3 regions of the Rhizobium sp. CRRU65 genome follow, and region 1 is predicted to be linked to each of the others. Evidence: predicted binding sites of a transcription regulator. Region 1 holds the regulator's gene; each other region holds the start of a gene.
What was found. Region 1 encodes HrcA, which represses chaperone genes, less so after heat shock. Its sites were predicted from a motif close to GTTAGCACTCNCNNNNNGNGAGTGCTAAC; they were not measured.

Region 1 (9,927 bases):
GCCGCGCTACTATAATTCCATCTACGTGATCGACGGCCGCGGACAGATCATCGCCGCCTCCGACAAGGTGCATCTGGTGCCCTTCGGCGAGTATCTGCCCTTCGAGGACGTGCTCACCGAATTCGGCATCCAGAACGTCGTCGAGATTCCGGGCGGCTTTTCGGCCGCGGCAAGCCGGCACCTGCTGGCGCTGCCCGGCGGGCTCAATCTCTATCCGCTGATCTGCTACGAGATCATTTTTCCCGGCGAAATGACCGGTGACATTAAAGACGCCAACGCAATCCTCAATATCACCAATGATGCCTGGTTCGGCTTGACGCCCGGCCCCTACCAGCATTTCCAGCAGGCGCGCGTGCGGGCTGTCGAAACCGGCCTGCCGTTGATTCGCGACGCCAATAACGGCATTTCAGCGCTGGTGAATGCCCATGGGGAAATTATTGCGGGCCTCGATCTTGGAGAAACCGGCTTCGTCGATGCAACGCTCGATAGCATCGGTGCGGGACTTGGAACGACAATCCCCCGGCAAACATACTTCTGGTTGACCGAGGCACTGCTGATTTTGATTGCGCTAATTTCTCGCAGAGGTTTTATTTCCGGGTTGAATTGACCAAAAACCCCTAAAATTGCATAGTGATGACAATCGGCGTTCTTAACGTATGTTCGAAGGTGGGTTCCTCACCGCTTGCAACGTGGCGTTTGGGATGGATCAGGGGCATGCCGGTTAGAAACAGTTGAAATTCTTAGCTAGGGCACGACCATGATTGAAAACAAGAAGAAGCCGAATCCGATCGACATCCATGTTGGCAGCCGTATTCGTCTCCGCCGTACGATGCTGGGCATGAGCCAGGAAAAGCTTGGCGAAAGCCTTGGCATCACCTTCCAGCAGATCCAGAAATACGAAAAGGGCACCAACCGCGTCGGCGCAAGCCGTCTGCAGAACATCTCGAACATCCTCAATGTTCCGGTGTCGTTTTTCTTCGAGGACGCGCCCGGCGAACATTCCAATGCCGGCGGCGGCATGGAAACCTCCAGCTCGAACTACGTCGTCGATTTCCTGTCTTCCTCGGAGGGCCTGCAGCTCAACCGCGCCTTCGTCAAGATTTCCGATCCCAAGGTTCGCCGCAAGGTCGTGGAGCTGGTGAAAGCCTTGGCCGCTGAAGCCGACGCCGACTGAACCAAGACCGGCGCAGAATTCGAAAGGCGGTCGAAAGGCCGCCTTTTTTGCGTTTTTGGGGCAAAATTTGTCACTTTGCCGCAGATATAAAGATATATTTATGTCCTTCTGCGCTTGTCATCAGGCCTCGAACTGAGTACCTACTAGCTGGCTTTTGTTCTTTGAGGGGAATCCCGAAATGCGCGCGAATTATCTCTTTACCAGCGAATCTGTTGCCGAAGGTCATCCGGACAAGGTCTGTGACCGTATCTCCGACGAGATCGTCGATCTGGTCTACCGCGAAGCGGCCAAGACCGGCGTCAACCCATGGGGCGTGCGCATTGCCTGCGAGACGCTGGCGACGACCAACCGCGTCGTCATCGCCGGTGAGGTCCGCCTGCCGCCGAGCCTGATGAAGAAGGACAAGGATGGCAAGGACGTCATCAATCCTTCGAAGTTCAAGGCCGCCGCCCGCCGCGCCATCAAGGATATCGGCTACGAGCAGGACGGCTTCCACTGGAAGAAGGCGAAGATCGACGTGCTCCTGCACTCGCAGTCGGCCGACATCGCGCAGGGCGTCGATAGCGCCGCCGACCAGCAGGGCGACGAGGGCGCCGGCGACCAGGGCATCATGTTCGGTTACGCCTGCCGCGAAACGCCGGACCTGATGCCAGCCCCGATCTATTATTCCCACAAGATCCTGCAGCTGCTCGCAGTTGCCCGCAAGAAGGGCGACGGCGAAGTCGCCAAGCTCGGCCCCGACGCCAAGAGCCAGGTGACCGTGCGTTACGTCGACGGCAAGCCGTCGGAAGCAACCTCGATCGTGCTTTCGACCCAGCATCTCGACGAGAGCTGGGATTCGAAGAAGGTTCGCGCCGTTGTTGAGCCCTATATCCGCGAAGCGCTCGGCGGACTGAAGATCGCCGACGATTGCAAGTGGTATATCAACCCGACCGGCAAGTTCGTCATCGGCGGACCGGACGGCGATGCGGGCCTCACCGGCCGCAAGATCATCGTCGACACCTACGGCGGTGCCGCTCCGCATGGCGGCGGCGCATTCTCCGGCAAGGACACGACGAAGGTCGACCGTTCGGCCGCCTATGCCGCCCGCTACCTTGCCAAGAACGTCGTCGCCGCCGGCCTTGCCGACCGTTGCACGATCCAGATCTCCTACGCGATCGGCGTTGCTCAGCCGCTATCGATCTATGTCGACCTGCACGGCACCGGCAAGGTCACCGAGGATCAGATCGAAGCGGCTATCCGCAAGAACATGGACCTTTCGCCGACCGGTATCCGCCGCCATCTCGACCTCAACAAGCCGATCTATGCCAAGACCTCCGCCTATGGCCATTTCGGCCGCAAGGCCGGCCGCGACGGCTCGTTCTCCTGGGAGCGCACCGACCTCGTGAAGGCGCTCAAGGAAAGCGTGAAGGCCTGAGATAAAGCATGACGGATATGGAACGCCGCGGCCGGGCGACCGAAGCCTTCTTCGGTCGTCGCAAGGGCAAGGCCCTGCGCGAACAGCAGGCCGAGACGCTGAACAGTCTCCTGCCGGCATTCCTGATCGATCTCTCGGCGGCTCCCCCGGAGCCGCTGACTTCCCTTTTCCCGGCCCTCTTCCCGGTCTCGGTCGAAAGATTGCGGCTGGAAATCGGTTTCGGCGGCGGCGAGCACCTGATCCACCGCGCGCTGAACACGCCTTCGACCGGCTTCATCGGTGTCGAACCCTTCGTCAATTCCATGCAGAAGCTGCTGTCGCGCATCGGCGAGACCGGTGCCTCCAATATCCGCGTTTATAATGACGACGCGACGCAGCTGCTCGATTGGCTGCCGGACGGCTCACTCGATCAGGTCGATCTGCTCTATCCTGATCCCTGGCCGAAGCGGAAGCACTGGAAGCGACGTTTCGTCTCGAAAACCAATCTCGACCGCTTTCATCGCGTGCTGAAGCCCGGCGGCCTGTTCTGCTTCGCCTCCGACATCGATACCTATGTGAACTGGACGCTAATCAAATGCCGCGACCATGGCGGTTTCGACTGGATGGCCGACAATGCAGCCGATTGGCTGACCCCTTATGAGGGCTGGCCGAGCACACGTTACGAGGCCAAGGCGCGGCGCGAGGGGCGGTCCTCGGCCTATCTGACCTTCAGGAAGATCTGAGGCAGCCGGCAAGTCGGCGAACGCGCCATGATGTTCCTCGGCGCGCGGGACGCTGCCTGACGGATTTCCGTGCCGAAGGATGGGCCAAATCGCGTCGCGATCCTTCAGATTCGCTTGCCACGCTTTAGCTCCTTGGTTTCTCGCATGTCCGTTGCCGCAAAACCGCTGCACACTTTTGCGCGACATGCTCTACCCAATTTTAGCGGTGGTTAGCGCCGATGGGACTACGGTCAGATAGCTGGTTGGAACGCGATCGCTGGCCACCCCTGGGCCTTCCATCTCTGCTGGGTCATAGAACAGACCGTTTTCCGCGTCGTAAAGCATGAAGTGATCCCGCTGAACGTGGACGATGGCGACCCCCTGGATATCGCTCCATCGACTGGTTTTGATCGGGGCTTCGATAGGCACTCCGATCTCCGCCAACACGCCGCAAAGATCGTTCCAGGTTGTATAATGCGCCGATTTATCGCCCCAATCGATCATGGCTGCCACCTCGTCGTAGCTCATGCCGGTGAGCATCTGCAGGACTAACACCCCGCATCCATCGTCTCTCGGGCGCTGTGTATGAAATAGAAATCGGTGCGATTGGTTCAATGCAAGCTCCTTTCGTCGCCGACCATGAACAAGCCAACGCGGAATACAGGCACTCGTCTGTAGCATGAAAAGGCACCAGTTTCGAACAGATGGCCGCTAGTGGCGGCGTAAACGAGCCATCACCCCACGGGCAGCTTCTGATGAAGAGGCGCATTCAGATTTCTGGTCGATTCGATCCGAAGTGATCCGGCTTTAAAGCCGACGACGACAACAAACCGAACTGAAGGCGCTGCGTCCTGCCTTGCGGCGCGTAGAGTTCCGCCGTTGGACCGGTTGCCATTAACGCTCACGCGACTATTTTCTGTGCTGGCCACCCTCCTCTCAATGGAAGAGACAATGACCGGGAGCAAGTCATGTGCCGAAATATAAAACCCCTGTTCAATTTCGATCCGCCCGCGACGGATGAGGAGATCCACGATGCCGCGCTGCAGTTCGTGCGCAAAGTGAGCGGAGCGACCAAACCGTCGAAGCGCAATGAGCTCGCATTCGAGCACGCGGTCAGTTCGATCGCAGCATGCGCCCGCGAGCTGCTCGATTCGCTGGAAACGTCTCAACCTCCTCGTGATCGCGAGGAGGTAGCGGCAAAGGCGCGCGCGAGAACGGCGGTCCGCTTCGCGTAAGAGATCCTGTCACGCACAGGAGACCTCAATCAAGCGTCAACTGGCCTATCTGAAAGAAGGCGACGCGCACATGTCGCGACATCTGTCCCGACCGCAGCGAAATTCGAATAGAACGACCGCGCACCGCAAGCAGTGAAACGCGACAGACGGTCTTTGACGGTCAGTGCAGGCTGACCGTCTTCAATTCGTCCTCGGCCGCCTTGAAGAAGGTGCTCGAACGGTTGTCCGTCAAAAGGATCGGCGTACCGTCGGCGCCGAAGAGTGCCCAGAGATCGACGGTCGGATCGATATCCGGCGCCTCGGGAAAGCACTTGGCGACCTCATCGGTGCGCATTTTTCTGATATAGGCGACCTCGCCGTTGCCGATGTGGGCAAGCTCGGATTTGGTCAAGTGAGACGTGGCTTCTTTCATCAACATTCCTGTTCCTCCGGGAGAAGGGACCAACGGTTCGACAAACCGTTGTGCTACTGTGAGACCGAAATGTTAATTTTCTTGACCATGCGCGCGGGTTCCGGACGAATTAGATCGACGGAGAGCAGACCGTTCTTCAGGGCCGCACCCAGCACCTGCATGCCGTCGGCAAGAACGAAAGTACGCTGGAACTGACGGGCGGCGATACCGCGATAAAGATAATCCCGCTCGCCCTGTTCGACCTGGCGGCCGCGGATCAGAAGCTGGTTCTCCTCAATGGAGACATCGAGCTCCTCCTCGCTGAAACCGGCCACGGCAAGGGTGATGCGCAGGCGTTCCGGCGCGCCGCTGTCGGCGCCGATGCGTTCGATATTATAAGGCGGATATCCGTCGCTCGCCTTGGAAATGCGCTCCAGCGTCTTTTCCATGGCATCGAAGCCCAGAAGCAGCGGGCTGGCGAAAGGGGTAATACGGCTCATCTCTTTTCAAGTCCTTGATGCAAGCGACCATCCCGGACCTTAACGGCAGCATCCGGATGCCGCTAATATGGGGAGAGGAGCCCGGCGCTGCAAGGCATGGGGCGCGACGTGTCGGCGCCACCTTCTCAATTTTAAGCTGACGTCAGGCTCTTTCCTTGACAAAGCGCCTGCTGCCTCGCATCAAAACATGCCCGCGCGGATTGTGCTGATTTGTGACGGGACGTGAAGAAATCGGTGCATGCCCGATATCACGCAGTGCGAGGATGGAACGATCGGAATGGCAAGCGCAAGAAAGATCATCATCGACACGGATCCCGGCCAGGACGACGCGGCCGCCATCATGCTGGCCTTCGGCAGTCCCGATGAGCTGGAGGTGCTGGGGATCACGACGGTCGCCGGCAACGTGCCGCTTTCGCTCACCAGCCGCAATGCGCGCATCGTCTGCGAGCTTTGCGGCCGGACGGAGACGAAGGTTTTCGCCGGCGCCGACGCACCGATCGCCCGCAAGCTGGTGACGGCCGAACATGTGCACGGCAAGACCGGCCTCGACGGTCCGGAGCTGAACGAGCCGACGATGGCGCTGCAGCCTGGCCATGCCGTCGACTTCATCATCGATACGTTGCGCCATGAGCCTGAAGGCACGGTGACGCTGTGCACGCTCGGGCCGCTCACCAATATCGGCATGGCCTTCCAGAAGGCGCCCGACATCGTCCCCCGCATCCGCGAACTGGTGATGATGGGCGGCGGCTTCTTCGAGGGCGGCAACATCACGCCGGCGGCCGAATTCAACATCTATGTCGACCCCGAAGCCGCCGATATCGTCTTCCGCTCAGGCGTTCCGATCGTGATGATGCCGCTTGATGTGACGCATCAATTGCTGACCCGCAAGGACCGGGTGAAACGCATGGCCGAGATCGGCACGGCGCCGGCAAAGGCCATGGTCGAGATGCTGGAATTCTTCGAACGCTTCGACATCGAGAAATACGGTTCCGACGGCGGGCCGCTGCACGACCCGACCGTCGTCGCCTACCTGCTGAAGCCGGAGCTTTTCCAGGGCCGGGACTGCAATGTCGAGATCGAGGTCCAGTCCGAACTCACCGTCGGCATGACGGTCGTCGACTGGTGGCATGTGACCGAGCGCAAGCGCAACGCCAAGGTTATGCGCCATGTCGATGCGGATGGCTTTTTCGATCTGCTGATCGAACGCTTCGCCCGCATCTGACTCTTTCGTTCCCCTTCTCCGCCAGAGCGCCGCGCGTCCCATGGGACGCGCTAGGGAAGTGTTCTCAGGCGTCTTTCTCGTCGAAGACGGAGTTGGTTTCGGCTTCCGCCGGCTTCGGGCCGCCCTTGGCGACACCGACCATGGCCGGGCGCAGCACGCGCTCGCCGATGGAGAAGCCTGCCTGCACGACCTGGACGACCGTGTTGTTCGGCACGTCCGGGTTCGGCACCTCGAACATCGCCTGATGGAAATTCGGATCGAACTTCTGGCCAACCGGCTCCAGCTTGCGAACGCCGTGGCGCTCGAGAGCCGACAGCATGGCGCGCTCGGTCATCTCGACACCCTCGATCAGCGTGCTCAGGCCGGCATCGGCCGCAGCCCTGGTCTCCGGAGGGATGGCATCGAGCGCGCGGCGCAGATTGTCCGAGACGGCGAGCATGTCGCGTGCAAAGCCCGCGACGGAATAGGACTTGGCATCCTTCACCTCGCGCTCGGTGCGCCGGCGCAGATTGTCCATCTCGGCAGCAAGGCGCAGATAGCGGTCGCGCAGTTCGCCGTTTTCGGCTTTCAGAAGCTCAAGCGCGTCCGGCTGGGCGGCCTCTTCCTGCGCAGTTTCGTTCTCGACGTAGGCGGTAGCGTCGGCTGCGGCATCCGCCGCAGTTGCGTCAGGTCCGTTTTTCGTCGTGTCATCGGTCATGACGGTCTCCGGTTGGTGTCTTCAGATGCGCCCGATATCGAGGTTTGACCGAAAAAAATCAAGTCTGCGTGACAAAGAAGCGAAAATTCCGCGTGCTTGGCAGTTGCGGCGTCAAAGCTGGTTGCGCGAAAGGCGGGAGACGAGCTGGGCTGTATAGTCCACCATCGGCACGATGCGGGAATAATTGAGCCGCGTCGGGCCGATGACGCCGACAGCGCCGACGATGCGATCGTCATCGTCACGATAGGGCGCGACGATGAGCGACGAGCCGGACAGCGAGAAGAGCTTGTTTTCCGATCCGATGAAGATGCGGACGCCCGAACCGCTTTCGGCGAGATTGAGGATCTCGATCAGGCTGTCCTTCTTCTCGAGATCGTCGAACAGCAGGCGCAGCCGGTCGAGGTCCTCGGCGCCGGCGAGGCCTTCGAGCAGGTTGGCGCGGCCGCGGATGATCAGCTGCGTCGGTTTTCCCTCGTCCGGGCTGCCGGCCCAGACGGCAATGCCGCGCTCGACCAGATCGCGCGACAGGGCATCGAGCTCGTGACGGACGTCGTCCTTCAGCCGGCTTAATTGTTTGCGAAGCTCCGGCAGGGTCTGGCCGGACATATGGGCATTGAGGAAATTCGCCGCCTCGGTCAGCTGTGAGGAGGTGACGCCCGCCGGCAGCTCGATGATGCGGTTTTCCACCTGATCGTGATCGCCGACGAGCACGGCCAGCGCCTTTGTCGGTTCGAGCCGGATGAACTCGACATGTTTCAGCACCGGATCGCTTTTCGAGGTGATGACCAGGCCGGCGCCGCGCGAAATGCCCGACAACATGCGGCTTGCCTCGTTCATCATCGATTCGACGGGATTGCCGCCGCTTTCGGCCCGCACCTGGCGGTCGATGCTGGCGCGTTCCTCGGCCGAGAGGTCGCCGACCTGCATGAAGGCATCGACGAAGAAGCGCAGGCCGATCTGGGTCGGCAACCGGCCGGCGCTGACATGCGGCGAATAGATCAGGCCGAGCTCTTCGAGATCGCTCATGACGTTGCGCACCGAGGCCGGCGACAGCGACATCGGCAGGATACGGGACAGGTTACGTGAACCGAGCGGCTCGCCGCTTTCCAGATAACCTTCGACGATGCGACGAAAAATTTCCCTGGAGCGCTCGTCCAGCGCAGCTACAGCATCCGAAACCGACGTCGACCTGATGCCCATGAAGCTTTCGAACCCGTGCTGATGATACTTCCCGAAAAGTAAGTCAAACTAACACCCGTGGCAAAAGGGAATTTGCAAATGAGCGCCGCCAATCGTAGAAGCGGTCAAATAAACTCCAGGAGATAAGAATGCGGCCTTCAGGCAGAAAAATCGACCAGATGCGCAAGGTCTCGTTCGAGCGCAATTTTTCCAAGCATGCGGAAGGCTCCTGCCTGGTGAAGTTCGGCGACACGCATGTGCTCTGCACGGCGAGTCTCGAAGAAAAGACGCCGCCATGGCTGCGCAATACCGGCAAGGGCTGGGTCACGGCCGAATACGGCATGCTGCCGCGGGCAACCGGCGAACGCATGAAGCGCGAGGCTGCCGCCGGCAAGCAGGGCGGCCGCACCCAGGAAATCCAGCGGCTGATCGGCCGGTCGCTGCGCGCCGTCGTCGACCTGCAGGCGCTCGGCGAACGGCAGATCACGCTGGATTGCGACGTCATCCAGGCCGATGGCGGCACGCGGACCGCCTCGATCACCGGCGGCTGGATCGCGCTTTACGACTGCCTGAAATGGATGGAAAGCCGCAACATGATCAAGGTCGACCGGGTCCTGAAGGATCATGTCGCCGCCATCTCCTGCGGCATCTTCGCCAGCCAGCCGGTGATCGATCTCGATTACATCGAAGACTCCTCGGCCGAGACCGATGCGAACTTCGTCATGACGGGCACCGGCGGGATCGTCGAGATCCAGGGCACGGCCGAAGGCACGCCGTTCAGCGAGGGCGAATTCACCTCGCTGATGCAGCTTGCCAGAAACGGCATCGGCGAACTCGTGGCACTGCAGAAGCAAGCCGTCGAAGGATGAACCCCATGCTGGAAGGCATGTTGGAAACGGCGCTCTATGCGCGGGATCTCGACCAGGCCGAGACGTTCTACGAAGACGTTCTCGGACTTGAAAAGATCGCCCGCGCCGCCAACCGGCATGTCTTCTTCCGCTGTGGGCCTGGCGTTCTCCTGATCTTCAATCCCGAGGAAACGGTAAAACCGCCAGCGCCTAAAGCACTGCAGGTACCGCCGCACGGCACGACCGGCCAGGGCCACGCCTGTTTCCGGGTGTCCGGCCGCAATATCGATGCCATGGCCGAGCGGCTGACGGCGGCGGGTGTGGCGATCGAATCCGAAGTGCGCTGGCCGAAGGGCGGCCGCTCGATCTATTTCCGCGATCCGGCCGGTAACAGTCTGGAATGCGCGGAGGCTAAAATCTGGGGCATCGAACAGGACATCTGAATGCGCAAGCTTGAAACGAAGACCATCGTCGTTGCCAGCCACAATGCCGGCAAGATCCGCGAGATCCAGGAATTGATCGGGCCGCTCGGCTTCACCGCCAAATCGGCCGCCGAGCTGAAT
Region 2 (9,927 bases), on a different contig from region 1:
GTGCGTGCCGCCCTCTGATCTCAGTCATGAAGGCAAAGAAAAACCCGCCGTCGGATGACGGCGGGTTTTGTATGTCCGGGAGGATGTCTGCTGGTGTCAGGCGGTTGCGTAGGCGCCGCGCCGGGCGTCGAGCGAGTAGGCGCCGGCACCGACGGTGGCGAGCAGTATGTACGCGCCGGCCAGCGTGATATTCTTCATGACCATGATCTGGTTGAGAATATTCACGAGTTCCGTGCCACTCGCGTAGGGCAGGTGGAAGGCAATGCCCGTGAAGACACAGAAGGCGGCGAGCAGCCAGCCGGCAATGCGGACCTGGAAGCCTGTGAGAACCGCAAGGCCGGCCAGCAGTTCGAAAAGGCCTGCGACATAGGCCAGCAGGGCTGCCGGCAGGCCGGCACCGGCGATCATGCCCGCAGTACCGGCAGGATCGGTGACTTTATGAAGCCGGAAAGGATGAACATGAAGGAAAGAAGAATACGGGCAATCAGGATGATGACGTTGTTCGACATGGACGTTGTCTCCGTTTCAAGGACTTTGGAGATCTTGGTGCCCCAGCACCGGTTCGACCTCGGATGCCTCTATGTCGCTCTTTTCTTGCGTTGTGGAAAGATAAACGAAAGGGGACACTTCGTTCACTAATATGGAACGATCTCCAAAGCGCGTCGCGTTCGACCGGATTCATGCGACGCGGTTGGATCTTTTGTGGTCATGCGTGTCGTTGGCCCAAAACCGCAGCACACTTTTGGGCGACATGCATTAGCTGCCCCCGCTTGCCTTTGCCAAGCCGGGTCTCTTATGGTCGGCGCCCAACATGGAGACTCCGATGGCAGATCTTTCCGCATTTCCGATCACGACGCGCTGGCCGGCAAAAAATCCCGACATCATCCAGCTCTATTCCCTGCAGACGCCGAATGGGGTGAAGGTCTCGGTCGCCCTCGAAGAGCTCGGCCTCGCCTATGAGCCGCATTATATTTCCTTCGCCGCCAACGATCAGAAGTCGCCGGAATTCGAATCTCTCAACCCGAACGGCCGCATTCCGGCGATCATCGATCCGAACGGTCCGGACGGGAAGCCGATCGGCCTTTTCGAGTCCGGCGCGATCCTGCTTTATCTCGCCGAAAAAACCGGCAAGCTCATCCCTGCTGATGCCGCCGGTCGCTACGAAACCATCCAGTGGGTGTTTTTCCAGATGGCGGGTATCGGCCCGATGTTCGGCCAGTTCGGGCATTTCCATAAATTCGCCGCCGACAAGGTCGCCAACAATTCCTATCCGGTCGAGCGTTATCGCGATGAATCCAAACGGCTGCTCGGCGTGCTCGATGACCGGCTGAAGGGTCGTCAATGGATCATGGGCGATCAATACACGATCGCCGACATCACCACCTTCACCTGGGTTCGCGGCGCCGATATTTTCTATGGCGGCCGCGAGGTGCTCGAATACGCAAAATTCCCCGCCGTCTCGGATTGGCTGGAGCGCTGCATCGCCCGCCCGGCAAGTGCCAGGGGACTCAACATACCGGTCAAGCCGGAGTAACGGACGGATCGCTGCAAAGTAGAAAGGCCGCCCTCGAGGCGGCCTTTTATCTTGATGTCCGGCCTATCGCCGGCTTGTGATCTGCTTTGTGCCTTCCAGCTTGAAGCGCGGAAAGACGAAGACGCCGACCATGCTGCCGCTGTATTTCTGCTCGAGACCGTTGGACTCGCCCATGCAGAACAGCGGCTGGCGAAAGCCGTTCGGCATGATGATCGTCGTCGAAAAACAGAAGGAGGAGCAGAGCGTCGCCGCCTGCTCGAACAGCTCCAATATGTGGCTGCGGTCCTTGGCATCATAGCAGCGGATCAGGCTGAGCAGTCCGCATTCCCGTGCGGCAAGGCCGTGCAGCATCGCGCTCCATTCGCCGAGACGGAGCATGCCGCTCGAAAAATCTCCAGTCCAAGCTTCGGAAACGGAAAACTGCGCCAACATCTCGTGATTTTGATTGGCGTCATCAAACGAGCCGGGTGTCAAAGGTACGGCTGCATTGGCTCTGGCGATCTTAAACAAGGCGTTCCCCCGTTCGGATGCGGCTCCCGCCGCACGCTCGGCAAACACAAAGAAACAGGATCACGCAGCAGCGGGCATGATGCCCGCGCTTCATCCGGCGATGATTGCCACGGCCATCTGGCCTCCGTAACCGGAGCCCTTCGAAGCCGAACGTTCATGCATCGCCTTCCGCGCCCCGGCCTCGTCTATTGGCGAAAAATTATCGCCGGGCGCACTTTAATTGCAGCGCGGATTTATAGGGGCTTTTGGACAAACGGCAACGGCTTTTTAAGGGGTATTCGGATCGGCCTCATTTCTTAGGATGCCTGCATCTTCGGCCTATTTCGCCAGAATTGGCACAGGAGGATCATCTTTGAGAGCGTTGCAAACGTTTTCACTCTGCGTCAGGCCGGAAATCGTGCCGCAACTCAATGATCTCTCGCATGTCGGTGGGCTGAGAAAGACGCAGGCAGCGCAAGCCTCGCGCAAGCTTCGTGCCCGGGGCCTGTAAAAGGGAGCCGGGCGGGCGTTCGTCGGCTATGCAAATCACTGTGCCGCACGTCGAATCGCTTTGGGCAAAAGAAAAGGGCGACCCGAGAGCCGCCCTTCCTGTTCCGGATGCCGGAATGGTAGTCAGTGATGGCTTTCGCCGATCACATCATGTCCATACCGCCAGTTCAGCGCGCTTGACGCGCTGAACCATCTTAGATGATGGGCGGTTTCATGAACGATGCTGTGAAAGGCCGTTGGCCTATCACATCATGTCCATACCGCCCATGCCGCCCATGCCGCCCGGCATGCCGCCGCCAGCCGATTCTTTCTTCGGCAGTTCGGCAATCATGGCTTCGGTGGTGATCAGCAGCGATGCGACAGAAGCAGCGTTCTGCAGCGCCGTGCGAACGACCTTGAGCGGGTCGACGATACCCATGGCGATCATGTCGCCATATTCGGACGTCTGGGCGTTGTAGCCGTAGTTGTCTTCGTTCTTGTCGAGGACCTTGCCGACAACGATCGAGGCTTCGTCGCCTGCGTTTTCAGCGATCTGACGAACGAGCGACTGCAGGGCGCGGCGAACGATGTTGATGCCGGCTTCCTGGTCGTCGTTTGCACCCTTGACGGTGATCTTCGTGGAGGAGCGGAGCAGAGCGATACCGCCGCCGGGGACGATACCTTCCTGAACGGCAGCGCGGGTCGCGTTGAGCGCGTCGTCGATGCGGTCCTTCTTTTCCTTCACTTCGACTTCCGTCGAGCCGCCGACGCGGATGACGGCAACGCCGCCAGCGAGCTTGGCAAGACGTTCCTGCAGCTTCTCGCGGTCGTAGTCGGAGGTGGTTTCTTCGATCTGGGCCTTGATCTGGGCAACACGGCCTTCGATGTCGGTCTTAGCGCCCGAACCGTCGACGATCGTGGTGTTTTCCTTGGAGATCGAAACCTTCTTGGCACGGCCGAGCATGTCGAGCGTGACGGATTCGAGCTTGATGCCGAGATCTTCGGAGATGACAGTGCCGCCCGTCAGGATGGCGATGTCTTCGAGCATGGCCTTGCGGCGATCGCCGAAGCCAGGTGCCTTGACGGCAGCAATCTTCAGGCCGCCGCGCAGCTTGTTGACGACGAGCGTAGCGAGGGCTTCGCCTTCGACGTCTTCAGCGACGATGAGGAGCGGCTTGCCGGTCTGAACGACGGCTTCGAGAACCGGGAGCATCGACTGCAGGTTCGAGAGCTTCTTCTCGTGAAGGAGAATGAAGACGTCTTCGAGGTCGGCGATCATCTTTTCCGGATTGGTCACGAAGTAGGGGCTGAGGTAGCCGCGGTCGAACTGCATGCCTTCGACGACTTCGAGTTCGGTTTCGGCGGTCTTGGCTTCTTCAACCGTGATGACGCCTTCGTTGCCGACCTTCTGCATGGCTTCAGCAATGTCGAGACCGACCTGCTTGTCGCCATTGGCCGAAATCGTGCCGACCTGTGCAACTTCTTCCGAAGTCGAGATCTTCTTGGCCTTGGCCTGGAGATCCTTCACGACGTCGGCAACAGCAAGGTCGATGCCGCGCTTCAGGTCCATCGGGTTCATGCCGGCTGCAACGGCCTTGTTGCCTTCGCGAACGATCGCCTGGGCAAGAACGGTAGCCGTCGTGGTGCCGTCGCCGGCGATGTCGTTGGTCTTCGAAGCAACTTCGCGGACCATCTGGGCGCCCATGTTTTCGAACTTGTCTTCGAGTTCGATTTCCTTGGCGACGGAAACGCCGTCCTTGGTGATGCGCGGCGCGCCGAAGGACTTGTCGATGATGACGTTACGGCCCTTCGGGCCGAGCGTGACCTTCACTGCATCGGCGAGAATGTCGACGCCGCGCAGCATCTTTTCGCGCGCGGTGCGGCCAAACTTGATTTCTTTAGATGCCATATTCTTAACTCCTGAATTCGAGTTGTTCGGGCAAAGAGCCCGTCAGCCATTTCGGGAAAGCAGGTCGGCCGATCAGCCGATGATGCCCATAATGTCGGCTTCCTTCATGATCAGAAGGTCTTCGCCGTCGATCTTGACTTCGGTGCCGGACCACTTGCCGAACAGGATGCGGTCGCCAGCCTTGACGTCGAGTGCGACGACCTTGCCGGACTCATCGCGCGCGCCGGAGCCGACGGCGACGATTTCGCCTTCCTGCGGCTTTTCCTTGGCGGTATCGGGAATGATGATGCCGCCCTTGGTCTTGGCTTCGGACTCAACGCGGCGAACAACGACGCGGTCGTGAAGGGGGCGGAAGTTGGTGCTTGCCATTGTCTAATCCCTCGATCGAATGACATTCGCGGACCGGATTGGCCCACATGGATAGATGTTAGCACTCCCTTGCGGTGAGTGCTAGCGACGAGCATTTAGGGATGGCTCCGAGAGGAGTCAATGAGAGCAATCACGAATTTTTGTGCCGGAATTGTGAAGATGCCGGAGAATAGTCGGAGATTGCGGCCAAAACCTCGGCGCAGCTGAACTTTGCCGAACTCGTCCGCGCTCGGCGATCTGCCGCTTCGCGATAATCGTCAAAACCCTTTGCCCTTCCGCTCCTCCGGATCGCCGTTCGAGCTCTACGCATTGGCCCGGCGGCGAAGAAAATGCCTTGCCATCGTCTTGCGCCTTTGCAATGTCACCGGTGACTGAAGCAAATCGGGAAATCGGAATGGCCAAGCGGATAGAAAACTTCTCGGAGATATCAGGTCGCTATGATGTGGTGCTCTGCGATGTCTGGGGCGTCGTTCACAACGGCGTCGATCCGTTCCCGAAGGCGGCCGCAGCCCTTGAAGCGGCACGCGAAAACGGCCTCGCCGTTGTCCTCATCACCAATTCGCCGCGCCTTTCCTGGCAGGTGGTCGATCAGTTGCGCCAGATCGGCGTTCCCGACAGTGCCTATGACAGGATCGTCACCTCTGGCGACGTCACGCGCGGGCTGATCGCCGAAGGGCCGAAGACCGTCTTTCTGCTCGGCCCCGAGCGCGACAAGGCGCTGCTCGAAGGCATTGGCGTCGAGCGCCGGCCGGCGGGCGAAGCGCAATCGCTGGTCTGCACCGGCTTTTTCGACGACGAGACCGAGAAGCCGGAGGATTACACCGACATGCTTCTCGATTTCAAAGCCCGCGACGTGCCGATGATCTGCGCCAATCCCGACCTCATCGTCGAGCGCGGCCATCGCATCATCCCTTGCGCCGGCGCCATGGCCGCCTATTACGAGCAGCTGGGCGGCAAAACCCGCATCGCCGGCAAGCCGCACCGGCCGATCTACGAGGCGACGCTTGCGGCTGCCCGCGAGCTTCGCGGCGATTTCCCGGTCGATCGCGTGCTGGCGATCGGCGACGGCATGCCGACCGACGTGCGCGGCGCCTTGAATTACGGCCTCGACCTCCTCTACATCAGCGGCGGTATCCACGCTAAGGAATATACTCTCAACGGCGAGACCGACGAGGCGATCCTCAACGCCTATCTCGAACAGGAAAACGCCGCGCCGAAGTGGTGGATGCCCCGCCTTGCATGAAGACACGCCTTGCATGAAGAGAAGCCAGCCGATGACCGTCTTCCACCGCAATGAAACCCGGGAACCCCTACCCGCCCATCTAAAGGGCGGCGTCATTGCCATCGGCAATTTCGATGGCGTGCACCGCGGCCATCAATCGGTGCTGAGCCGGGCGCTCGAGATCTCCAAGGCGCGCGGTATCCCCGCTTTGGTGCTGACATTCGAGCCGCATCCGCGCACGGTCTTCCGGCCGCAGACACCGGTCTTCCGCCTGACGCCGGCGCCGCTGAAAGCCCGTATCCTGGAAACGCTGGGCTTCAGCGCCGTCATCGAATATCCCTTCGACTACGAATTCTCGCAGCGCTCGGCCGATGATTTCATCCATTCGATCCTGAAGGATTGGCTCGGCGCTTCCGAAGTGGTCACCGGCTTCGATTTCCATTTCGGCCGTGGCCGCGAGGGCGGTCCGGCCTTCCTGATGAATGCCGGCCATACCTACGGCTTCGGCGTCACCCTGATCGATGCCTTCCGTGACGAAAACGCCGATGTCGTCTCTTCGAGCCATATCCGCGCGCTCCTGAAGGAGGGCAATGTCAGTGAAGTCGCCGGCATGCTCGGTTACCGCTATACGGTGGAAGCTGAGGTGATCGATGGCGAAAAGCTCGGCCGCCAACTCGGTTTTCCGACGGCCAACATGCGCCTGCCGCCGGAGGTCGATCTTGCCGCCGGCATCTACGCCGTCCGCTTCCGCCGCCAGGACGGCACGCTCCACGATGCCGTTGCAAGCTATGGCCGCCGCCCGACGGTCACGGAAAACGGCGCGCCGCTGCTCGAAACCTATCTTTTCGATTTCAGCGGCGATCTCTACGGCCAGCTCTGCTCCGTCTCCTTCTTTGGTTATCTCCGCCCCGAGCTGAAATTCGACGGCCTCGATCCGCTCGTCGCCCGGATCAAGCGCGATGAGGAAGAGGCGAGGGCGCTGCTTGCGGGTGTCAAGCCACTCGGCGCGCTTGATCGGAAACTGTGCTTTTCCTGAGGTCGCCTTGAGTGCGGCTGTCGCTGCGGCCACCGGCGATTCCAGCCGTTGAAGCGGATTGCCAACCGCGAATTCTTCTCTTCCTTTTCCCGGCAAAAACGCCTATGAACCGGCGCGATGACGAAATATCGGCTGGCAATGATGATGCGAATTATCGGCCCGGCCTTCCGCGCGCGCTAAGCGGCCGGAAGGTCCGGGTTTTTGGCGCTTGGTAAGAGCGCTTCCGTCACCAGCTATTTCACGCCCGTTGCGCCCCTTCCTGGGCCGCCAGAAAACGATTGTCAGACATGACCGATACAGCCGAAAAGATCGACTATTCGAAGACCCTCTATTTGCCCGAGACCGATTTTCCCATGCGCGCCGGCCTGCCGCAGAAGGAACCGGAACTCGTCAAGCGCTGGCAGGAGATGGGTCTCTACAAGAAACTGCGCGCTTCCGCCGCCGGCCGCGAGAAATTCGTCCTTCACGATGGCCCTCCCTATGCCAACGGCAACATCCATATCGGCCATGCGCTGAACAAGATCCTCAAGGACGTCATCAACCGTTCGTTCCAGATGCGCGGCTACGACGCCAATTACGTGCCCGGCTGGGATTGCCACGGCCTGCCGATCGAATGGAAGATCGAAGAGAAGTACCGCGAGAAGGGCAAGAACAAGGACGAGGTCCCGGTCAACGAATTCCGCCGGGAATGCCGTGAATTCGCCGCCGGCTGGATCAAAGTCCAGGCGGAAGAGTTCAAGCGCCTCGGCATCGAGGGTGACTTCGACAATCCCTATACGACGATGAATTTTCACGCGGAATCGCGCATCGCCGGCGAACTCTTGAAGATCGCCGCAAGCGGTCAGCTTTATCGCGGCTCCAAGCCGATCATGTGGTCGGTCGTCGAGCGCACGGCGCTGGCAGAGGCCGAGGTCGAATACCAGGACTATGAGAGCGACACGATCTGGGTGAAATTCCCAGTCGTCGAAGGTCCGGTCGCGCTCAAGGATGCGTTCTTGGTCATCTGGACGACCACGCCCTGGACGATCCCCGGCAACCGCGCGGTCTCCTTTTCGCCGCGCATCTCCTACGGCCTCTATGAAGTGACGGCCGCCGAGAACGATTTTGGTCCGCGTCCCGGCGAAAAGCTGATCTTTGCCGACAAGCTGGCCGAGGAATCCTTCGCCAAGGCCAAGCTGCAGTATAAGCGCTTGAGCGATGTCTCTGCAGCCGACTTCGCAGCGATGACCTGTGCCCATCCCTTCAAGGGTCTCGGCGGTGGCTATGAATTCCGCGTGCCGCTGCTCGATGGCGATCACGTCACCGATGACGCCGGCACCGGCTTCGTGCACACCGCACCCAGCCACGGTCGGGAAGACTTCGATGCCTGGATGTCGGCTGTCCGCGCGCTTGAGGCCCGCGGCATCGACACCAAGATCCCGTTTCCGGTCGACGACGGCGGCTTCTACACATCAGACGCCCCCGGCTTCGAGGGCGCCCGCGTCATCGACGACAACGGCAAGAAGGGCGATGCCAACGACCGTGTCATCAGGGAACTGATCGCCCGCGGCGCGCTCTTTGCCCGCGGCCGGCTGAAGCACCAGTATCCGCATTCCTGGCGCTCGAAGAAGCCGGTCATCTTCCGCAACACGCCGCAATGGTTCGTCTATATGGACAAGACCCTTGCCGACGGCACGACGCTGCGTTCGCGCGCGCTGGGTGCGATCGATGATACGCGCTTCGTGCCCGCCGCCGGCCAGAACCGCCTGCGCGCCATGATCGAAGGCCGTCCGGACTGGGTGCTCTCGCGCCAGCGCGCCTGGGGCGTGCCGATCGCCGTCTTTGCAGACGATGATGGCGATGTCCTGGTCGACGAAGCCGTCAACGCCCGCATCCTCGAAGCCTTCGAACATGAGGGCGCCGACGCCTGGTTTGCCGAAGGCGCCAAGGAGCGTTTCCTCGGCAATGACCACGACCATTCCCGCTGGACCCAGGTCATGGATATCCTCGACGTCTGGTTCGACTCTGGCTCGACGCACACATTCACGCTCGAAGACCGCCCGGACCTGAAGTGGCCGGCCGATCTTTATCTCGAGGGATCCGACCAGCATCGCGGCTGGTTCCATTCGTCGCTGCTGGAATCGGCGGCCACTCGCGGCCGCGCGCCTTATAACGCCGTCCTCACCCATGGCTTCACCATGGACGAGAAGGGCGAGAAGATGTCGAAGTCGAAGGGCAACGTCACAGCACCTCAGGAAGTGATGAAGGACGCCGGTGCCGATATCCTGCGCCTCTGGGTGATGACCTCGGATTATGCCGACGACCTGCGCGTCGGCAAGACGATCATCCAGACCAATGTCGATGCCTATCGCAAGCTGCGCAACACCATCCGCTGGATGCTTGGCACGCTCGCCCACGACAAGGGCGAGGAGATCGCGTTTGCCGATCTGCCGGAGCTGGAGCAGCTGATGCTGCACCGGCTTGCCGAACTCGACGAACTGGTGCGCGAGAACTACGATGCCTTCGACTTCAAGAAGATCGCCCGCGCGCTGATCGATTTCGCCAATGTCGAGCTTTCGGCCTTCTATTTCGATGTCCGCAAGGATGCGCTCTATTGCGACGCGCCGTCGAGCCTGCGCCGGCGCGCCAGCCTGCACGTCATCCGCCAGATCTTCGATTGCATGGTGACGTGGCTTGCCCCGATGCTGCCCTTCACCACCGAGGAGGCCTGGCTGTCGCGCAACCCGTCCGCCGTTTCGGTGCATCTGGAGCAGTTTGCCCCGGTCGCAAAGGAATGGCGCAACGATGCCCTGGCCGAGAAGTGGAAGAAGATCCGCACGGTCCGCTCGGTTGTGACAGGCGCTCTGGAGATCGAGCGCAAGGACAAGCGCATCGGCTCC
Region 3 (9,927 bases), on a different contig from region 1:
TCTCGAAACGCTGGGTGATCGATGTCTTGCTGCTGCTCTGCACGGACATTGGAATTCTCCCTGTCTATTGTTCGGGTTGCGCCGTCCGGCCACGCCGGAACAGTTCAGGCTGTTCTCAGTATCCCATATCTCCCATGCCGCCATTTCCGGCTGCAGGGGCGGAGTCTCTTGCGGGAATGTCGGCGATCATCACCTCGGCGGTGATCAGCAGCGCCGCAATCGAGCCGGCGTCCTGCAGAGCGGTGCGCACGACCTTGGCGGGATCGACGATGCCGGCCTCGATCATATCGACATAGGTCTCCGTCTGTGCGTCGAAGCCCTGATTGTGATTATTGCTGCCGGCGAGTTTTCCAACGACGATGGAGCCCTCGAACCCGGCATTGTCGGCGATCTGCCGGATCGGGGCTTCGAGCGCCCTGAGCACGATCGAGATGCCCGCCGTCACGTCGGCGTTCTCCCCGGTCAGCCCCGTCAGCGCCGACTTGGCGCGCAACAGTGCCACGCCGCCGCCGGGCACGATGCCCTCTTCGACCGCCGCACGGGTGGCGTTCAGTGCATCGTCGATGCGGTCCTTCTTTTCCTTGACTTCCGTCTCGGTGGCGCCGCCGACACGGATGACCGCGACGCCGCCGGCGAGTTTCGCCAGGCGCTCCTGCAGCTTTTCCTTATCGTAATCGGAGGTGGTCTCCTCGATCTGCGCCTTGATCTGCTGGATGCGCGCCTGGATGGCCGCTTTCTCGCCGGAGCCGTCGATGATCGTGGTGCTCTCCTTGTCGATCAGCACGCGCTTGGCGCGGCCGAGCATATCGAGCGTGACGTTGTCGAGCTTGATACCGAGATCCTCGGAAATCATCTGGCCGGCGGTCAGCACGGCAATGTCTTCGAGCATCGCCTTACGGCGATCGCCGAAACCCGGCGCCTTGACGGCTGCGACCTTCAGGCCGCCGCGCAGCTTGTTGACAACAAGCGTCGCCAAGGCCTCGCCTTCGACGTCCTCCGAGATGAGCAGAAGCGGTTTGCCGGTCTGTACGACGGCTTCCAGGATCGGCAGCATCGCCTGCAGGCTGCCGAGTTTCTTCTCGTGAACGAGGATATAGGGATCCTCCAGTTCCACGCGCATCTTCTCGGCATTGGTGACGAAATAGGGTGAGAGATAGCCGCGGTCGAACTGCATACCCTCGACGACGTCGAGTTCGGTCTCGGCGGTTCGCGCCTCTTCGACCGTTATGACGCCCTCATTGCCGACCTTGTCCATCGCCTTGGCGATCATCTCACCGATGGCGGCGTCGCCATTGGCGGCAATGGTGCCGACCTGGGCGATCTCACCTGACGATTTGACCTTCATCGCCCGCGCCTTGATTTCCTTGACGACGGCGGTAACGCCGAGATCGATGCCGCGCCTGAGATCCATAGGGTTCATGCCGGCAGCGACGAGCTTGGCGCCTTCGCGGAAGATGGAGGCGGCGAGAACGGTTGCCGTCGTCGTGCCGTCGCCGGCAAGATCATTGGTCTTCGAAGCCACTTCACGCACCATTTGCGCGCCCATGTTCTCGAACTTGTCCGCGAGCTCGATCTCCTTGGCGACGCTAACGCCGTCCTTGGTAATGCGCGGCGCGCCATAGGCCTTGTCGATGACAACGTTGCGACCCTTCGGGCCAAGCGTCACCTTGACGGCGTTGTTGAGCAATTCGACGCCGCGCAGCAGGCGGTCGCGCGCGTCGGTGGAGAACCTGATTTCCTTGGCAGACATGATATTTCTTCCCAGTTCGGTCTTGAGATGCTGGTCACAAATTCGACGGTCAGGCAGCTTTGTCGGCAGCCGCTTCAGTCTTTTCGACGATGCCCATGATGTCGGTCTCCTTCATGATCAGAAGGGTTTCGCCATCGATCGTGACCTCTGTCCCCGACCATTTTCCAAACAGAATGAGATCACCGACCTCGACATCGAGCGGGACCAGATTGCCGCTTTTGTCGCGAAGGCCCGGGCCGACTGCGACCACTTCGCCGTGCTGCGGCTTCTCCTTGGCGGTGTCTGGAATGATGATCCCGCCCTTGGATTTGACATCGCCTTCCGCACGTCGAATGACGACGCGGTCGTGAAGTGAACGGAATTTCATAGAGGTCTTTCTGCTGCCGGCGCGTAGGGCGGCTGCAACTCATAAATAGCACTCGTGGCACTCGATTGATAGGAGTGCTAAGAAATATTATTCGCCCATGAACTTTTTTGAGATATTCAGGAAATCAATCCGACCGGATATTTTGTATTGATCAGCAAATAAATAGAATTTTTTACGCCATCGCGCTCCATTTTATTTTCGTGAGCGAAGAGTTAATTTGGCGTTTTTCATAGATAAATCAGAATTTATCTTGATTTAAACTCAATCGAGGCGCAATGATAGGCTTCGTCGATTTGGCCGACTTGGCTTCGCGGTGTCAGAGACCTACGACCCGCCATCACCACTGAATTCTCGATAGCGATCCATGACGTCGTTCCGGCGTTGAGTTCGCCTGTTCCGATCCGGAATGAGCTTGGCGCTGACCGCGGATGTACCGGCAGCCTCGAGTTCGTCCGGTTCGGATCTCAACGATACAGGAAACGCATCGGTGTATTCCTGCGGAGGCCTCAGCCGTGACCAGTCGTACCACACAAACCGTCGTCCGCTTTTCATCCCCATTCCGTCTGCCCGGTTTCGACGGGGCGCAGCCAGCCGGAGAATACCGCGTCGACTATGACGAGGAATTGATCGACAGCGTTTCCAGGCTTGCCTGGCGACGGGTCGGCGCCTTCATCCACCTGCCGGCGATCGCTGCGCAGAGTTCGACGCAGCAGATGATGCCTATCCACCTGTCAGATCTCGAAACCGCGATCGAAAAGGACCACAAACCGTCATGACCGCTACGCGCATCCCGCAACGCAATGGACGCTCAATCCGGCGCGAGGCAGCAACGCATATCTTCAAGGTGGGGCAGACTGTCCGAGTGAAGGACGGGTTCTTGGTCGTTCCCTCCAAGCTTCCCGACACATACCGCATTACCGCCACACTGCCTCTGAGAGGAAATGTGCTGCAATACCGTATCCACAGTGACGATGAACGTCATGAGCGGGTCGCGACGGAAGATAGCCTGGAACTGGTAAACCTATCGCCCGCCGGTAGCGGCGCAACACTGATCGAGAGGACGTTTGGCCATGGCCACGGCCCGAATGACGAAAGGTTGACATCGTGAACAGTCATGAAGACGAAGCCGAACGCAGACGGAATGCCGTTGCCGTCGGCACATGGGAAAATAAATGTGGTGCGTCGGGCCGCTACTTGATGGAGGTCGAACATGACCGCCGGATCGAATCTGCCCGTTCGTGGACCGTCTATCGTGTCTCTGCAAGCGTTCCAGTGCACGCCGACCATGGCATGATCGGCAAGAGCCGTTCGGAGGCCGGTGAAGACATGATGTCCTTCAATCTTCTCAACATAGGATACCGGAAGGAGTGGCTGAGGCTGTCGGACACCGCCCGGAGCGGTCGCCAGACCCCGCCGGTTCAACCATGGCGCTAGCCTTTCTGAACCAAAGCCGCAGCTTCGATGCGGCGAGAAATGCAGTGCGCTTCATCGGCCATGACGGCATGTTCCAGGTGTTGTTTTTCGTCGAGGTTGGCGCGCTGGCGAAATCCGACGCCGCATTGCAAAGAACCGAGCCTTCGGAAACGGGGTGGCTTTCGTCGTTCGACGCCCTGCGCAACTCCATTCAGGACGTGGCGCACAAAGCCTATTCGTACCGCCGCCGCGCCTTCTATACTCTAACTGCGGCGGATTTCCGCTAGACGGATCCGGACGCGCGAGAACGCTCCATGTTGATCCGTTACGGCTATGAAATGACGCTGACCTGCCCGCAGCCGACCGCATTGGTCTGTCTGCTGTCGGTTCATGACGATCGCGCGGCCGACATCAGAATTCCGGAAACGGTCTTCACCACGCCCGATGTCCCCACTTCTTCCTATCGCGATCTCTTCGGCAACCGCTGTCTTCGGCTGGTTGCGCCAGCGGGCGACCTGACCATATGGGGCGATGCGACGATCGAAGACGACGGCAAACTGGACAGGTCGCTGCCAGGCGCCAGGGAAGTCCCGGTTTCGGAGTTGCCGGATGATTGCCTCGTCTACCTGATGGGCAGCCGCTATTGCGAGACGGATCGTCTCAGTCAAATTGCATGGGATATGTTCGGCACCGTCTCACCCGGCTGGGGCCGCGTTCAGGCGATCTGCGACTTCGTTCACGGCCATATCCAATTCGACTACATGCAGGCGCGATCGACGCGGACAGCCTTCGAGGCGTTCCACGAACGTGTCGGCGTCTGTCGCGACTTTGCGCATCTCGCGGTGGCGCTGTGCCGTTGCCTCAACATTCCTGCCCGATATATCAATGGCCATCTCGGTGACATCGGTATTCCCGTCGTCGATCCGATGGACTTCAGCGCCTGGATCGAGGTCTTCCTGGACGGTGCATGGCATACATTCGATCCGCGCAACAACACGCCGCGGATCGGTCGTATCATCGTCGCACGCGGGCGCGACGCCGCCGACATACCGCTCATCAATTCCTTCGGACCGCATGTGCTGAAGGCGTTTCGAGTCTGGACCTATGAGGTGACGAACGTGGAGCCGATGCAAAACGTCGCCGAGGAAGCTGTTTAGAACGAGACCTGAACGGATGCGGCAATGTCCAGCCGCAGGCTTTGCCGCAGGCGGCAGATGTCGCGGGACTGCCTGTCCCACACACTTTTATCCGACATGCTTAGAACAACGGTTGAAAGATGTTGGCGTCGAGCCATCTTGGGTGTGGGCAGTCCTTCGGGGTTAGCGGAAGATAGGGAGTTGGCAGTCCATGTTCGATCACATTTCCATCGGCGTAAAAGACCTCGCAAGAGCCCGCCGTTTCTACGATGCGGCGCTGACGCCGCTCGGATATGAGCGCCTGTCCAATTCCGACTCCATGATCGGCTACGGCCCGGAAAGGGTCGGGCTCTGGGTGATGCAGGTCGAACAGCCCGTTGTTGCCGACATGCGATCCGGGCTGCACTTCTGCTTCGTCGCGCCTGATGAGGCCGCTGTCGATGCCTTTCACGCGGCGGCCGTTGCATCCGGCGGCACGGATAATGGCGAACCAGGTGTGCGGCCGGATTATGGGCAATTCTATTACGCCGCCTTCATCATCGACCCGGACGGCTATCGCCTCGAAGCTTATTTCCACAAAGGCGAGCTATAACGGACCGTCAGGCAGCGGCTCTCGGAATGGATACGCAGCAGCCGGAAGCTTCGAGCGCTTTATTGGCTACATCGATGAACAGGCGACGGAACCAGCGCGCCCGGCCGTCCGTCTGGTCGACTCGGCGATAAAGCATCGTCACGGGATCGGCCGGCAGCGAAAGCGGCGGCTCGCAAAGCATCAGCCCATGTAACTGCGCCATGCAGCGACCGATCGATTCCGGCACCGTGGCAATGGCGGGCATCGCCTTCAGCACCATCGGCAGAGCGGAAAAGCGCGGCACGGTCGCCACCACCTGTCTCACATCGCCGGTGCGGTTCAGCGCCATGTCGATACCGGTCGAGGTGTTGCCTTCGAACGAGACGGTGACATGCGCGACATTGGCGAAATCCCTGAGGCTCAACGGCGCCTTCAGCCCGAGCTGAGCTTCATCGTAGATGCAGATCGAGACTTGGTCGAACAGCGGCGCGCGAATGTGCCAGGAGGCGGGCTCGTCGTGCATCGCGACGCTGAAATCGAAGACGCCTTCATCCAGCCGGCGTGCAGCATCGCGCTTTTCGGAAGCGATACCGATCAGCCGGGCGCCGGGTGAAAGCTGGAGGAGACGGGCGGCAAGCGGGCCGAAGAAGGCCGATTCGAGATTGTCGCACATGCCGATGCGGAACTCGCCCTGCCAGCTTGCCGGATCGAACTCGGCCTGCGGGCGGATGGCGCGCTCGATACCCGACAGCGCATCCTCGATCGCCGGGGCGATGGAAAGGGCGCGCGGCGTCGGTTGCAGGCCGCGCCCGACACGCACGAATAGTTCATCGTCCAGCGCCTCGCGCAGGCGCCGCAAAGCGGCCGACAGGCCTGGCTGACCGAGCAGCAGGCGCTCGGCGGCGCGACTGACATTGCGCTCCTGCATCAGCACCGAAAAGGCCAGCAGGAGATTGAGGTCGATCTTGCGAAGGGTGACATCATTCATCATCGTCAGTAATACCTGGCATGGCTACTATCAATTTGCAATAGGAATGGAAGCTGTACATTTTCTCGTTCCCTGCCGCCCGGCAACCTCCCCCGATGAGGCGGCAGCAAAGAAGGAACGATTTCGATGACTCTTTCCAAATCGCGAAGCGGAGCGGGGCTGGCATTGCTGCTGCTCTGCGCCGCCAATTTCCTCGACGCCATGGACGTCTCCACCATCGGCGTTGCGCTCCCCGCCATCCAGGCCGAACTCGGCATGGAGGCGACCTCGTTGCAATGGGCCGTCAGCGCCTATGTGCTCGGCTATGGCGGCTTCCTGCTGCTCGGCGGCCGGGTCGCCGATGTCTTCGGCCATCGCCGCGTCTTTCTCTGGTCGCTGGCGATCTTTGCCGCCGCCAGCATCGCCGGCGGCTTCGTCAACAGCGGCCCGACGCTGATCGCCGCCCGATTGGTCAAGGGCATTGCCGCCGCCTTCACCGCGCCCGCGGCGCTTGCGCTGCTGCTCTCCGTCTTCGGCGAGGGAACGGCACGGGCAAAGGCGCTCGGGGTCTTCTCCTCCACCGGCGCCGCCGGCTTCGTGCTCGGCATGGTGCTCGGTGGTGCTGCGACGATTATCAGCTGGCGGGCGACATTGGTCATGGGCGCGCCCGTCGCCATCCTGACGCTTTTTGTTGCGCCACTGGTGCTGCCCGCCGACCCGAAAAGGACGGGACCGCGGCCGGCCTTCGACTGGGCCGGCGCGCTGACGATCACCCCTGGGCTGCTGCTCTTCGTCTTCGGCATCACCAATGCTGCGGCCGCCGGCTGGCAGGCTTTTGCGACCTGGGGTTCGCTCGTCGCGTCGCTGGCGCTGATCCTGCTCTTCCTCGTGGTCGAAGCGCGCCATGCCGATCCAATGGTGCCGCTCGGCATGTTCCGGCGGGCCAAGCTCCGGCATGCCAATGCGATTGCCGCCCTCTTCCAGGGCGCCTATGTCGGCTTCCAGTTCCTGGCGACGCTCTATTATCAGAACGTCCTCGGCTGGTCGGCCTTCACCACCGGCTTCTGTTTTGCGCTTGGCGGTGTCTTCGTGATGTTCCTGGCGCCCCGCTTTGCGACGCTTGCGCAAAATCGCGGCGCCACCGGGCTGATGGCAGTGGGGGTCGGTCTGCAGGCGTTCAGCTACATCTTCTGGGTGACCGCACTTGGACATGTCGATCCGATCCTGCTCGTGCTGTTCTCGCAGATCCCGCTCGGCCTCGGTTACGCCCTGACCTACCCCTCGGTGCAGGTTGCGGCCCTTTCCGATGTGGAGGATGACAAGGCGGGACTCGCCTCCGGACTGCTCTTTGCCTCATTCCAGATCGGCGGCGGCATCGTGCTTGCGGCCGCCTCGGCAGTCTTCGGCGCCGCACCGCATTTCGGCTGGAACCCCTATGTCGCCGGCATCGCCTTCGTGGCGCTGCTTGCGGTGGCGATTACCCTGCTTGCCGCTGCCGGTCCGCGGACATCGGCCGCCCGGAGACCCAGCTATCAGGCGGCGGAATAACCGTCATCGGCCCGCACCCTGACCGGTGCGGGCTGCTCATGAACCGGAGCGATATCTGCAGCAAGAATCCCGTTGCGTTGCCTGGGTGAAAGGCGCATGGTCGCAACTTCGGCAGCCAGTGTACGGGCGCTGCCGACTGAGGGTTTTTATACCCTTGCCCCGATGAAAGGAGGACCGATGTCTTCCACTTTCGAAAAGTCGCATCTGACTTCGTCCGATCTCGACATGCTGCAAGGCGTGCTCGACGACGCCGGCTACGACGCCAAAATCCTGATCGGCAACGAACGTGTCTTCAACGTCGCGGCCATACTGTTGATCAGGCTGTTCGAAGAGGGCGTCACCTCGCCGGCCATGCTCTCACAAGCGCTCGAACACCATTTCGGCAAGCTGAAGACGCCGCCGAAACCGGTAACCCCCGTCTTTAACCGATATGCGATACAGGGATTGCCCCGCGAAAGACGCGCTGCTGGCTAGAGCATAACGCGAAAAGTGTGAGCGGTTTTCGGACGACCTCATGCTCTCACTGAATGTTCTAAAGCGCGTCGCGATCTTTCAGATTCACTCCTCGCGCTTTAGGTCTTTGTTTTACGCATGCCGTTAGCGCAAAACCGCTTCACACTTTTGCGCGACATGCTTTAGCGGCAAGCGAGCCGCCCGGCTCCGAAGGAATATTGTGCGAAAAACCCTCTTGCTTTGTATCTGCGTCGCAGCGGCCGGTTATTTCGGATGGGTGCAATTCGGGGCTTACCAACAACGGCAACAGGCTAGAGATCTTGCCGACATCGACAGGGAGCGCCGGGTGGCGCTCCTGGAAGTCGATGGCTGCCAGGCGAAAGTGGATATGCTTCTGTCGATGACAGACCGTCTGCTCAAGGCCGGCGGCATGCTGGTGCCGCTCGATATCGGACGGGACATAGAACTCTGTTTGGACCGCGGCATCATGTCGACATCAGGCCGAGCGGAGATGGAAAGAACGAAGTTGATCCGCCTGTTTTCCGTGAATGACTAAGGCGTTCGCAAGATTCGTTGCTCGCGCTTCAGGTCCTGTTTTTACGTGTGTCGCTATCGCAAAATCGCTGCGCAGTTTTGCGCGGCGCGCTTTATGCCCTGTGGAAATATGGCTTTCCTGCGGCGGCGGCCTTAATGGCACCTCAATTTTAGTCTATAAGGGAAGCTCGCTGATTTGGCCGATGCGGCGTTAGCGGTGACCGGGTTTCCGGCCCCGCCATTTTCCCGATCGCGAAAGCATGGTGACGTCCCGTCTCAACGTCGGGTTTGGCTTTCGGTGACCTCTCCGGTCATCCGCCTCCAGACAGCGATGCGGTTTCAGCAGGCATCATTTTCATTCCATCCCTGCGGCCCGGTGTTGTCGGGTTGCCCCTCATGACGATCCCGCGATCTCCGATCGCGACCGACAAACGGGGCGAATACCACGCAGGCTGCGGCTTTCAATTTCGATCTAAAGGGAGATTTTATCGATGGCAAAAGGACAGGTAAGAAGCAATCGCGAGGTCCGGAAGCCGAAGAAGGACAAGCAGGCAGCGAAGGTGGAAAGCACATTCGCCAATCAGATGAAGACGGCGACCAAAACCGCCCCGCAGGGCAGTGCTCCAAAGAAATAGAACCTCTTATCGAGCCGCCGCTCTCGCCCTCGCTGCGCCTAACAGCGCAAGTGATAACGCGTCCTGGCGGACGCGCCGGCGTGACATCATCACCTATTGACATGTCTACAGAAAAACAGGAATTGCTGCAACCATGACCACACTTCTTACAATGTACCACTTCGACTATCCGCTCTTCCTCATCCGCTCGGCCGTAGTGATTGCACTCGGCCTTTCGGCCGTCGCGGCCTTTCACGGCGTCACTCTGTGATCGAATCTGCGCGCCGCAGCGAGTGCGAGGAAATCCAAGTGGCCCCTTTGGGCGAGCCCGACGAAAACCCGGAGCGATCCCGGGGGAATGCCGAGCTTTTCGCTGAAAAGCGCTGGTTGAAGATCCTTGCCGGATATCGCCAGCCACGAGCCGGACGCAGCGCTTTCGAGCTTGCCGTCACCGTCGTCCCCTTCGCGCTGTTCTGGGCTGCCGCCTGGGCAGCGGTTCACTACAGCTTCTGGCCCGGCCTGATCCTCGTCCTTCCCGCCGCCGCCTTCCTGCTCCGGCTGTTCATGATCCAGC

Region 2: a site for HrcA is predicted at 4,848-4,876, ahead of groES (co-chaperone GroES). Genes of this name have one in related genera too.
Region 3: a site for HrcA is predicted at 2,171-2,199, ahead of ACM5SV_RS09320 (co-chaperone GroES). Genes of this name have one in related genera too.

The regions. Positions count from the first base shown of each region.
Region 1 is NZ_JBLYZH010000007.1:92,130-102,056, forward strand. Features, by position in the region: gene lnt (apolipoprotein N-acyltransferase) at 1-607, shown strand, start outside; gene ACM5SV_RS16340 (helix-turn-helix domain-containing protein) at 758-1,174, shown strand; gene metK (methionine adenosyltransferase) at 1,353-2,591, shown strand; gene trmB (tRNA (guanine(46)-N(7))-methyltransferase TrmB) at 2,600-3,313, shown strand; gene ACM5SV_RS16355 (hypothetical protein) at 3,503-3,820, opposite strand; gene ACM5SV_RS16360 (DUF2277 domain-containing protein) at 4,261-4,527, shown strand; gene ACM5SV_RS16365 (DUF1150 family protein) at 4,688-4,945, opposite strand; gene ACM5SV_RS16370 (Hsp20 family protein) at 4,993-5,418, opposite strand; gene ACM5SV_RS16375 (nucleoside hydrolase) at 5,696-6,640, shown strand; gene grpE (nucleotide exchange factor GrpE) at 6,705-7,337, opposite strand; gene hrcA (heat-inducible transcriptional repressor HrcA) at 7,449-8,537, opposite strand; gene rph (ribonuclease PH) at 8,666-9,385, shown strand; gene ACM5SV_RS16395 (VOC family protein) at 9,382-9,807, shown strand; gene rdgB (RdgB/HAM1 family non-canonical purine NTP pyrophosphatase) at 9,808-9,927, shown strand, end outside.
Region 2 is NZ_JBLYZH010000026.1:42,259-52,185, forward strand. Features, by position in the region: gene hisG (ATP phosphoribosyltransferase) at 1-18, shown strand, start outside; partial or broken gene ACM5SV_RS34320 (DoxX family protein) at 97-509, opposite strand; gene ACM5SV_RS34325 (glutathione binding-like protein) at 824-1,534, shown strand; gene ACM5SV_RS34330 (hypothetical protein) at 1,598-2,044, opposite strand; gene groL (chaperonin GroEL) at 2,778-4,421, opposite strand; gene groES (co-chaperone GroES) at 4,494-4,790, opposite strand; gene ACM5SV_RS34345 (TIGR01459 family HAD-type hydrolase) at 5,185-6,033, shown strand; gene ACM5SV_RS34350 (bifunctional riboflavin kinase/FAD synthetase) at 6,065-7,048, shown strand; gene ileS (isoleucine--tRNA ligase) at 7,336-9,927, shown strand, end outside.
Region 3 is NZ_JBLYZH010000004.1:59,281-69,207, reverse strand. Features, by position in the region: gene ACM5SV_RS09330 (hypothetical protein) at 1-49, opposite strand, end outside; gene groL (chaperonin GroEL) at 116-1,750, opposite strand; gene ACM5SV_RS09320 (co-chaperone GroES) at 1,800-2,117, opposite strand; gene ACM5SV_RS09315 (hypothetical protein) at 2,630-2,893, shown strand; gene ACM5SV_RS09310 (hypothetical protein) at 2,890-3,225, shown strand; gene ACM5SV_RS09305 (hypothetical protein) at 3,222-3,551, shown strand; gene ACM5SV_RS09300 (DUF1488 domain-containing protein) at 3,542-3,817, shown strand; gene ACM5SV_RS09295 (transglutaminase-like domain-containing protein) at 3,845-4,687, shown strand; gene ACM5SV_RS09290 (VOC family protein) at 4,878-5,258, shown strand; gene ACM5SV_RS09285 (LysR family transcriptional regulator) at 5,266-6,228, opposite strand; gene ACM5SV_RS09280 (MFS transporter) at 6,352-7,752, shown strand; gene ACM5SV_RS09275 (hypothetical protein) at 7,849-8,226, shown strand; gene ACM5SV_RS09270 (hypothetical protein) at 8,426-8,761, shown strand; gene ACM5SV_RS09265 (hypothetical protein) at 9,231-9,374, shown strand; gene ACM5SV_RS09260 (fatty acid desaturase) at 9,672-9,927, shown strand, end outside.